One region of the Protofrankia sp. Cas4 genome, then DNA from elsewhere that is predicted to be linked to it. Evidence: riboswitches for the same ligand, from Rfam matches in the RefSeq annotation. Region 1 holds a riboswitch; each other region holds the start of a gene.
What was found. A riboswitch is a leader RNA that binds a small molecule or an ion and turns the genes downstream of it on or off. The one in region 1 is predicted to bind cyclic di-AMP.
Positions count from the first base shown of each region.

Region 2: linked by a shared signal. The riboswitch ahead of U9979_RS19100 (transglycosylase family protein) and the one ahead of U9979_RS12185 (transglycosylase family protein) in region 1 are both predicted to bind cyclic di-AMP.
Region 3: linked by a shared signal. The riboswitch ahead of U9979_RS24005 (C40 family peptidase) and the one ahead of U9979_RS12185 (transglycosylase family protein) in region 1 are both predicted to bind cyclic di-AMP.
Region 4: linked by a shared signal. The riboswitch ahead of U9979_RS03390 (transglycosylase family protein) and the one ahead of U9979_RS12185 (transglycosylase family protein) in region 1 are both predicted to bind cyclic di-AMP.

Region 1 covers NZ_CAUVXL010000130.1:80-2,275, forward strand. Annotated here, with positions in the region: partial or broken gene U9979_RS12180 (NUDIX hydrolase) at 1-311, shown strand, start outside; gene U9979_RS12185 (transglycosylase family protein) at 440-823, opposite strand; cyclic di-AMP (ydaO/yuaA leader) riboswitch at 826-1,001, opposite strand; gene U9979_RS12190 (multicopper oxidase domain-containing protein) at 1,498-2,196, opposite strand, start outside.
Region 2 covers NZ_CAUVXL010000209.1:2,658-4,853, reverse strand. Annotated here, with positions in the region: gene U9979_RS19110 (hypothetical protein) at 1-595, shown strand, start outside; gene U9979_RS19105 (hypothetical protein) at 710-928, opposite strand; partial or broken gene U9979_RS19100 (transglycosylase family protein) at 982-1,272, opposite strand; cyclic di-AMP (ydaO/yuaA leader) riboswitch at 1,277-1,449, opposite strand; gene U9979_RS19095 (TetR family transcriptional regulator) at 1,727-2,196, opposite strand, start outside.
Region 3 covers NZ_CAUVXL010000264.1:25,250-27,445, forward strand. Annotated here, with positions in the region: gene U9979_RS24000 (hypothetical protein) at 1-112, shown strand, start outside; cyclic di-AMP (ydaO/yuaA leader) riboswitch at 593-763, shown strand; gene U9979_RS24005 (C40 family peptidase) at 970-1,977, shown strand.
Region 4 covers NZ_CAUVXL010000032.1:3,028-5,223, forward strand. Annotated here, with positions in the region: gene U9979_RS03390 (transglycosylase family protein) at 102-836, opposite strand; cyclic di-AMP (ydaO/yuaA leader) riboswitch at 908-1,080, opposite strand; gene fbaA (class II fructose-bisphosphate aldolase) at 1,304-2,196, opposite strand, start outside.

The sequences.
Region 1 (2,196 bases):
CAGTACGTGAAGTCGAGGAGGAAACCGGGTACGACGTCGTGATCGAATCACTGCTGGGTGTGGACTCGATGCGCAGATGTTTTCCGCGCGGCACCGGCGGCACAGTCGACCATCACACCGTGCGGATCATCTACACGGCCCGGGTGGTCGGCGGCGTGCTTCGGCATGAGATTGGCGGTTCCACCGACCAGGCCGCCTGGATCGATGTCGATCAGATCGACACCCTCGAGCGGGTTGATCTCATCGACATCGCGTTGGAGCTTGAGCGGACCAGACCGCCGCACGGCCAGGCGGCTGGAAAACATTCCTGACCGGCAACGCGACCGGCCGGGGGGAGATCCCATTTGGCAGAATCTCCCCCCGGGCGCCGTCGAGACCGCTTGAGGCCGCCGGGCGTGCGAGAAGAACATGATCGCACGCCCTTTGGCCGTCGAGCCTGTTAGGCCTTTCCGGCCCAGCAGTGCTTCGAGGCGTACCAGGGGCTGGTGCCCTGCTGCGCGTACAGCATCCGCGCACGCATCCACTGCTCGGAGGCGCTGGCATTCTGCGGCAGGCCGGACCCGCCGACACCGTGCCAGGTACCGGGCAGGAACTGGAACAGTCCGCCGGCGCCGATCGAGTTGACAACGCTCGGGTTGCCACCGGATTCGCACTTCGAAATGGCGGCCAGCGCCCCGTCCGCGGACGGGGCCGCACTTGCCGGCTGCGACAGCGCGACGCTGCCGCCGCCGATGGCGGCAACAAGTGCCGGCACAGCGATCAATACCCGGGCCCGTGCTTTGATTCGACTGATTCCACGGTCGCCGGAACGTACGTTGGACATGTAGATGTCCTTCCCCACGCCTGCGAGGTGAGCTGTCGGATTCGGGCTGGGAGTGCCCGGCCGCGATGTGCGGCTTCACCCCGAGGACGCCTGACGTCGACGTCCGAAAGTGGTTCCCCCGTTCCTGCCACCGGTCTGGTTTTCATCGGACGGGGGCAGGATTCGGCGTGCCGTCCGACGCGTGCCTTCCTCTCGAAGGCACGGCGAAGACCATACGTGCAACGACGGCCCAGAATGCAAGGTTACGTGAAGAGGCACACAGTCCGTATCCGATGTTGATAGCAGCTACGGCTGCCGGTAACGTGCGCGTACTCGCGCTCATCCCTACTGTGGCCTCGTCCCGCCGGCGATATTGTGACGGGGCTGCCACCTGTCGGGTAAAGCCCCGCCTTACGCGGTACGTGGGCAGGCGGATCGACTGCGTGGCTATCCGGCGGTGATTGTACGACGGCGCCGGAAAACCCGGTGTCGACGGCGCCGTGTATCGTGTCGGCAATATGCACAATGGATGTCCGACCGCAGCGCTGCCACGGCCCACAGGAGGCCCGACCCGCGAGAGACGCGGGCCCGGACAACTGGGGAATCCCGACATATCGCTGGCCAGGCCCGCTGCGAGGCAACGGCGCGGGCCTGGCCAGCGATGACCAATGCCAATGGGGTGGACGGTGTGGCTGTCAGCCCATCGTCCGACTGCGGCGGCGGCGGACGATCCTGCGGCCGGCGACCATCACGACGATGGCGGCTACCGCCGACGCAGCGGGAACGGCGGACGGGGGGTTGGCTATCCCGCCCTCACCCGCCGAGACAGCACCCTTGGGCACCGGCATCGTTGTGGCCCCCGACCCGGACGCCGATGCGGTGGTGCCGGTACCGCCGGTGCTACTGCTGCCTGTGCCTGTGCCTGTGCCGGACACGACCTGGTACCGGGTCAGCATGCCGGCGGTGATGTGCTCGTTCACGTGGCAGTGAAAAAGCCAGATGCCGACGTTGTCGGGTACCATGTCGGCCGCTGCCATGGTACCGGGGAGCAGCGGAACGGTATCCATCCGCATTCCGCCCACGACCGCGTCGTTGCCATGCCAGTGCGGGGTGTGCAGGTCCTGCTCACCGCCCATACTCATCAGGTACCAGCGGACGTGCTCGCCTTTATTGATGGTGATCATCGGCTCGTTGCCGAAAACGTAGCCGTTGATGGCGTGCCGCAGGTTGGACCGGACGAAGTTGCTGTCGTCCTGTGACGGATACGGCGGCTGGGCAAAACGGCGGAGGTTCTCCTGAAAATACGGGCTCCAGTTCTCGTTCGTGATTGTGAACAAGGTGAAGATCTCACGGTCGACGTCGGCGGGGCTGCCGTCCGGCCGCGCCTTCCCCTT
Region 2 (2,196 bases), on a different contig from region 1:
TGTCATGGTCAGCGTGTTCGGCACGATGGCGGCTGATGTCCTGCATGTCGGACTCGGCATCCCGTACCTCGTGTCAACCGCCTTCTTCATGATCGCGCTGGCCGCCATCTTCACGGTCTGGTATATGAGCGAGAAAACCCTCTCCATTCACAGTATCCACACCCGTCGCCGTGAGGCGTTCTACTGGGCCACGGTAATGGCGACGTTCGCGCTCGGTACCGCACTGGGAGACATGACCGCGACAACCGCGCACCTGGGGTATTTCTCCTCGGGTGTGATGTTTGCCGTCCTGATGGCCGTCCCGGCCCTGGCCTACCGGCTGGCTGGTCTGAACGGGATTTTCGCCTTCTGGTTTGCCTACATCGTGACCCGGCCGCTCGGTGCCTCCTTCGCCGACTGGATGGGGGTGTCGCATGGTCGCGGTGGCCTTGAACTGGGTACCGGTCCGGTCAGCCTGGTTCTGGCGATTGTGATCGTCGGTTTCGTCAGCTTCCTGGCGGTGACCCGCAGGGACGTTGCGCACCCGTCCGTGCCTGGCTGGCCCGCAACCCCCGCCCGCGGCGACGATCCGGCGGATGCCGGCGGCGTCTGGTAGCGCGATCTAGTCGTACCGGCTCGTGGCGGAATCCGGCGAGCGGCCGGGCGCCATATGGCGCCCGGCCGGCTTCCCGGTGGTTTTCTTTCCGTTTGGTCGCCTGCCGGCTAACCGTCAGTCGGCTGGGTGCTCTGGTACCAGGGCGACCAGTATGAGTGCCGGTGGCGGCCAGTGGCGGCGGCAGCGTCGGCGGCGGGGTTTCCGCTCTCGCTCCCACTCCCGACCGAGCTCCCACTCCCGACCGAGTCCGCCGACGGCGACTGTGTGGCGGTCGGAGCCGTGTTGGCGACGCTGCCGACCTTTCCAGACCAGCACGACTGCGATGAAACCCACGGCGTCGTACCCTGCTGGGCGTATAGCATCCGGGCGCGGTTCCACTGCTCGGCAACGGAGGCGTTCTGCGGCAGACCGGTCCCGCCGACTGACTGCCACGTGCTGGGAAGGAACTGGAACAGTCCGCCGGCGCCTATCGAATTGACGATTGTCGGGTTGCCGCCGGACTCGCACTGAGCAATTGCCGACAACGTCTGGTCGTCCGACGGTGCCGCGCTGGCGGGCCCCGAGATTCCAATGCCGACACCGCCGACGGCGGCGGCGAGTGCCGGAATGGTGATGAGCGCGCGGGTGTATCTACTGGTTGGTCTGCTGCCGCGATGGCGGGCGCGCGAACGGGACATGGCAATGCCCTTTCCCCACGCCTACGAGGTGAGCTGTCGGGTTCGGGCTGGGAAATGCCCGGCCGCATCGTGCGGCTTCACCCCAAGGACGCCGGGTGGCGCCCGGAAAGTGGTTCCCCCGCTCCTGCCGTTGGTTTGACGATCATCGGACGGGGCAGGACTCGGCGTGTTTCGTCCGATGCGTGCTTTCGTTGCGAAGGCACGGCGGAACCCTATCGGCTACGGCTGGTCGGCCGGCAAGGGGTGGTGAAGAAGCGCACAGTCGAACATCGACCCTTGATTTCGGTATTGATCACCATTAATGCGCGTGCGCGCGCGTTCATTTTAACCAGCCAGCACCGATGGAACGTTTCCGTGACATGAGTGCCACCTTTTGGCGCATATCTTGATGCGCTTTGTGAAAAGTCCGGTTGACCGGATGACACCCGATCTCTTGCGGTAACCGGTAGTTTGGTTACTGCTGTGACGCCAGCCGATCCGAGCTCGCACCCGCCCTGTCGGGCGTGAAGGGCCCGAACGAACCCAGTCCGGTGTTGATGAGCTGGGCCGCGCGGTGGACGTCGGCGGTCACCGCCTGGTGGACCTGTGCGGGTGTGCGGGTGCCGTCCAGGTATTTCCTCAGGCTCTGGAACTGAATGTGCCAGAGTTCGAGCAGAGCGGTTGCCGCGATCTGCGGTTCTGGGTCGTCTGGGTTCATCCCGGCCCGCTCAGCCATGAGCTGGGCGGCCACGGCGATGAGTCGGTCGGTCATGTCGCGCTGGTGGACTCGCAGCGCGGACGTGGACATGATCATATTGCCGAAGCGTTGGATCGTGGTGGCGGCCTCGACCGGGTCGTCCTGCATGTCCAGCCAGGACGTCATGCCGCCCAATTCACCGTCCAGGATTCGCAGCACCGCGTCGATCGGTGCGACCCCGGGCTCGG
Region 3 (2,196 bases), on a different contig from region 1:
CGGCCATTACCGCTCCCTGCCTGCCGAGGTTCACCAACTCGCGGTCGAACTGCACGTCCTGGAGACCGCCGGCCTGCTCTCCCGCCGCGCGACCCGCGCCCGCCGCCACTGACCCCGGGCCGTCACAGCCCCGGGCCGTCACAGCCCCGGGCGGGCCGTGTGGCTCACGCGGGATGCGCCCCCGCGGGATGCAGGAGCGAGACATCTCATAGCGATCGACACTATCCGTGATCGGATGACTCTACCAAGGCGACAATTTTCACTACTACATGGCAACGAAAGATAACTATCGGCACTCGAGTGCCCCCCGCCGCCAGACTGTCGTCGCTATGGCGTAATGTCATCTTCCGGATCCTGTGGGTCACGGCATCGGGCGCCTCAGCCAGGCGGCCTGCCGCCCGGACCAACAGGTCAGGGCATGGTGGCGAGCTGGTCGGCATGGAGGATGGGAGGAGCCGATATGGTCACTTCTGTGAGCACTCGCCGTAGTTGTGAGGGACTAGTGTTTACTGGCACCATCCTTTTGAACTAGTCTCACCCCGACGTCACGACAACACCGGGCCGAACGCCGAATCCTGCCCACGGTCCCGGTGTCCCCTCCGAGTCGTCACCAGGGCAGGAGCGGGGGACCCATCCTCCACCGGACGACACCGATCCGCGGTGCAGTCCTAGGGGTTAAGCGAGCTGTGCGACGGTCGCACGGCCCACCGGGCAGCCCAGCCCGAACCCGACAGCTCACCTCGCAGGCGAACGGGAAGGATCACAGCCTTGTCTGCGCCCGATGTGCAGCTTGATCCGGCAACATGGTCATATTCGTCGTCGCCGACAAAGTCGCCAACGAGATCGGCAACGACGTCGTCTCTGCGACCGCCTGCCGACATGACCGGGCGCTCAGCCCGTGGCAGGCACCGCGCGCCGGCTCCACCGTCGGGAACAAGTCGCGTCCGAGCCCGGGCCGCGGTAGCCGCGATGACAACCGGCACGGTTGCCGTGTCCGGTGTCGCGCTCGCCGGCTGCGCCCCGACCGACACCGGTATGGACGAAACCTCGGTCAGCTCGCGGGTCACGCTAGGATCGCAGTTCGGAAGCCAGGCGTCCCTCGCAGGCCTGCGCACGTCGGTCATCAACCCGGCCACCTCGGTCGGCCCCGGCTCCATCACAAGCCAGGTGATCGATCAGGCCGACCTGCACCCGAAGTCGGCTGTCGCGCTGAAGGTCACCAATCCGGACGTCTCCGTGCAGGCCGACCAGCCCATCGACATGGGCTTCGCCCTCGAGGACGGAACGACCCACGCGCCGCTGCCGAACCAGCTCATCAAGGTTCAGGTGAAGCTGCCTGACGGCTGGGCGACATTCAAGCACCTGTACACCAACGAACAGGGCTTCGCCAGCTACACAGCCAAGATTCTCACCACGACACAGATCACGGCTATCTTCGACGGCACCGACGCCCTGCAGTCGGCGCACTCCTCGAACATCGGTACGATGACTGTGATGCCTGGTCCAGCCCCGGCAGTCCCGGCACAGGCACCTCGATCGGTGGCTCGTAGCGTTCTTCAGGCATCCGGCTCCAGCGGGGCCAGCACGATATCACCGAGTACGATCGATGCGACGATATCCGCAGGCTCCCTCGGTCTACGGGCTGTTTATCTGGCGGCACAACAGGCCGGTAAGCCCTACGTGTACGGTGCAGAGGGACCTTACGCATTCGACTGCTCCGGCCTGGTTCAGTATGTCTTCAAACAGCTGGGGCGCAGCCTTCCTCGCACGGCGGAAGCTCAATACGAGGCAACAACCCGAGTATCGCAGTACAACAAACAGCCCGGCGACCTGATTTTCTTCGGTACACCTGGTAACATTTACCACATGGGCATCTACGCCGGTGATGGCAAGATGTGGGTAGCCCCAAAATCAGGTGACGTTGTCAAACTCGAGGCTATCTGGACCACGTCGTACTCGGTCGGCCGCGTCAGCTAGCGTGCAATCACAGTCCCAACGCCCTCTCGGGGGCCAAGGAGCCTGGTAGGTCGGCTCGTATGTCGGTACCGGCGACAGCAGCGTCCATCCCGGTCATGTGAAACGGTTACCGCTCCTTCAAAACACAATCGGGTTCCGCGTGTCCTCCCCCTCCGGTTACGCGTGAACCTCGCCGCCAGGTCGGTGCTGTCGAAATCGGCGCTGATCTGGCGGCCCCAA
Region 4 (2,196 bases), on a different contig from region 1:
CCGTAGTGCTTTTCTGTTGTGTTTGTTGTCACGCAGGTGGGACCGGCCCGACTCGTCCTCGCGGGGTCTATATCAGTTCGCGGCCGTCAGCTGCCGGCTGTTCAGCTGAAGGTGATCCCCCAGGTCTCCGGCCCACAGATTCCGTCGACCGCCAGGCCCTTGTCGGCCTGCAGGCGGCTGGCCGCGCCGGCCGACTCAGGTCCATACCGACCGTCAATTTGGATCTTGTAGCCAAGACTGTTCATCTGGTGCTGCCACGACCGAACGTCTGACCGCACCTGATCGACGAGGTCGGCGGTAAGGGGCCTCGCATCAGCGGAGTTCGACGAGATGTCCGTGCTCACCGTGCGCCATTGCCAGCGCGAGGAACCGCTCCTGCCGTACGAGGGTGCCTGCGACGAGTCGGTGTCGGATGAGCTCGAGTCCGATGCGCTGGTGTCCGGTGCATCCCTGCTGTCACCGCTGTCACCGCTGCCGGTGCCCGATGCGCCGGGACTTGCGGTGCCGGCCGGGTTGGTGCCGCCCCCGAGTTGGTCGGCGCCCATGCCCTTGCCGCAGGCAGGCCACTGGCCGAAGCCGGCGCGGGCGGCGAGCTTGATCGCGGCTGCATCCTGGGTGCCGGGGGCCGCGCTGCTGGGCAGGCCGGTGAAGCCCAGGCCCTGCCAGGTGCCCAGCGAGAACTGGTAAGCGCCGTAGTAGCCGTTGCCGCTGTTCGCCCCATAGTCACCGCCGGACTCGCATTGGCGAAGCCCCTCCCAGGTCGTGGCGGCGCTGGCCGGTTGGGACATCGCGATGCCGCCACTGATCGCGGCGACCAGAGCCGGGGTCACCACCATGGCCCGGGTGCGGATCCGAGCCCGGCGAACTCCACGATGTCGGCCACGAGAACGTGTACTGGACATATTGGTAATGCCCTTCCCCACGCCTGCGAGGTGAGCTGTCGGATTCGGGCTGGGACTGCCCGGCCGCTTTCACGGCTTCACCCCGAGGACGCCCGATATCGACGTCCGAAAGTGGGTCCCCCGTTCCTGCCGCAAGTTTGGTTTTCGTCGAGCGAGGGCAGGATTCGGCGTGCCGCCCGACGTGTCCCCATCGTATCGACGGGCACGGCGCAGACCATAACCAGAATTGCTGGTGGCTGAACAAGCCGTGAATGCGGTTCGTGACTATGCGCACATCGCGCTGTCCACTCTTGCCGTTCCTCGAGATCGACTGCTAACGCGCGCATGCATGCGCTCAGCTTGCTTGCAGGCGGCCGAAGGAGGCGCGAAAAGCGATGTCGCGCCTCCTTCGGCCGGATGGGTCAGCTGGTCAGCGAACGCCCCGCCGAGCGCAGGTCTGCGCAGGCCTGCGCGACACGGGCGGCCATACCGGACTCGGCTGCCTTGCCGTAGCTGCGTGGGTCGTACTGCTTTTTCACACCTACTTCGCCGTCCACTTTCAGTACGCCGGCGTAGTTCTTGAAGACATGGTCGGCGATCGGCCGGGTGTATGCGTACTGGGTATCGGTGTCCACATTCATCTTGACAACGCCGTAGTCCAGCGTCTCGCGGATTTCGGCCAGGTCGGAACCGCTACCGCCGTGAAACACCAGGTCGAAGGGCTTGGCGTCGACTGGCAGACCGAGCTGCTGCGCGACATACTGCTGCCCGTCCCGAAGGATTCCCGGACGGAGTTTCACATTGCCCGGCTTGTATACACCGTGCACATTTCCGAAGGTTGCGGCGAGCATGTAGCGGCCCCGTTCGCCGGTGCCGAGAACCTCGGCGGTGCGCCACATGTCCGTCGGCGTGGTGTAAAGTTTCTCGTCAATCGCACCGACGACACCGTCCTCCTCGCCGCCGACGACACCGATCTCCACCTCCAGGACGATCTTGGCCTGGTGGCATTCGATCAGGAGGCCGTCGGCAATTTTGAGATTCTCCTCCAGCTCGACTGCCGATCCATCCCACATATGTGAGTGGAACAGCGGATCCCGCCCTTCGCGGAGAACCCGGTCCTTGGAGATCGCAAGCAGGGGGCGCAGATAGGTGTCGAGTTTGTCCGCGGGGCAGTGGTCGGTGTGCAGGGCGATATTGACCGGGTACGCTTTGGCGACATGGTGGGCGAATTCGGCGAGTGCTTGCGCGCCGAGGACCATGTTCTTCACCCGGGTGCCGGAGAGGAACTCGGCACCGCCGGTGGAGACCTGCACGA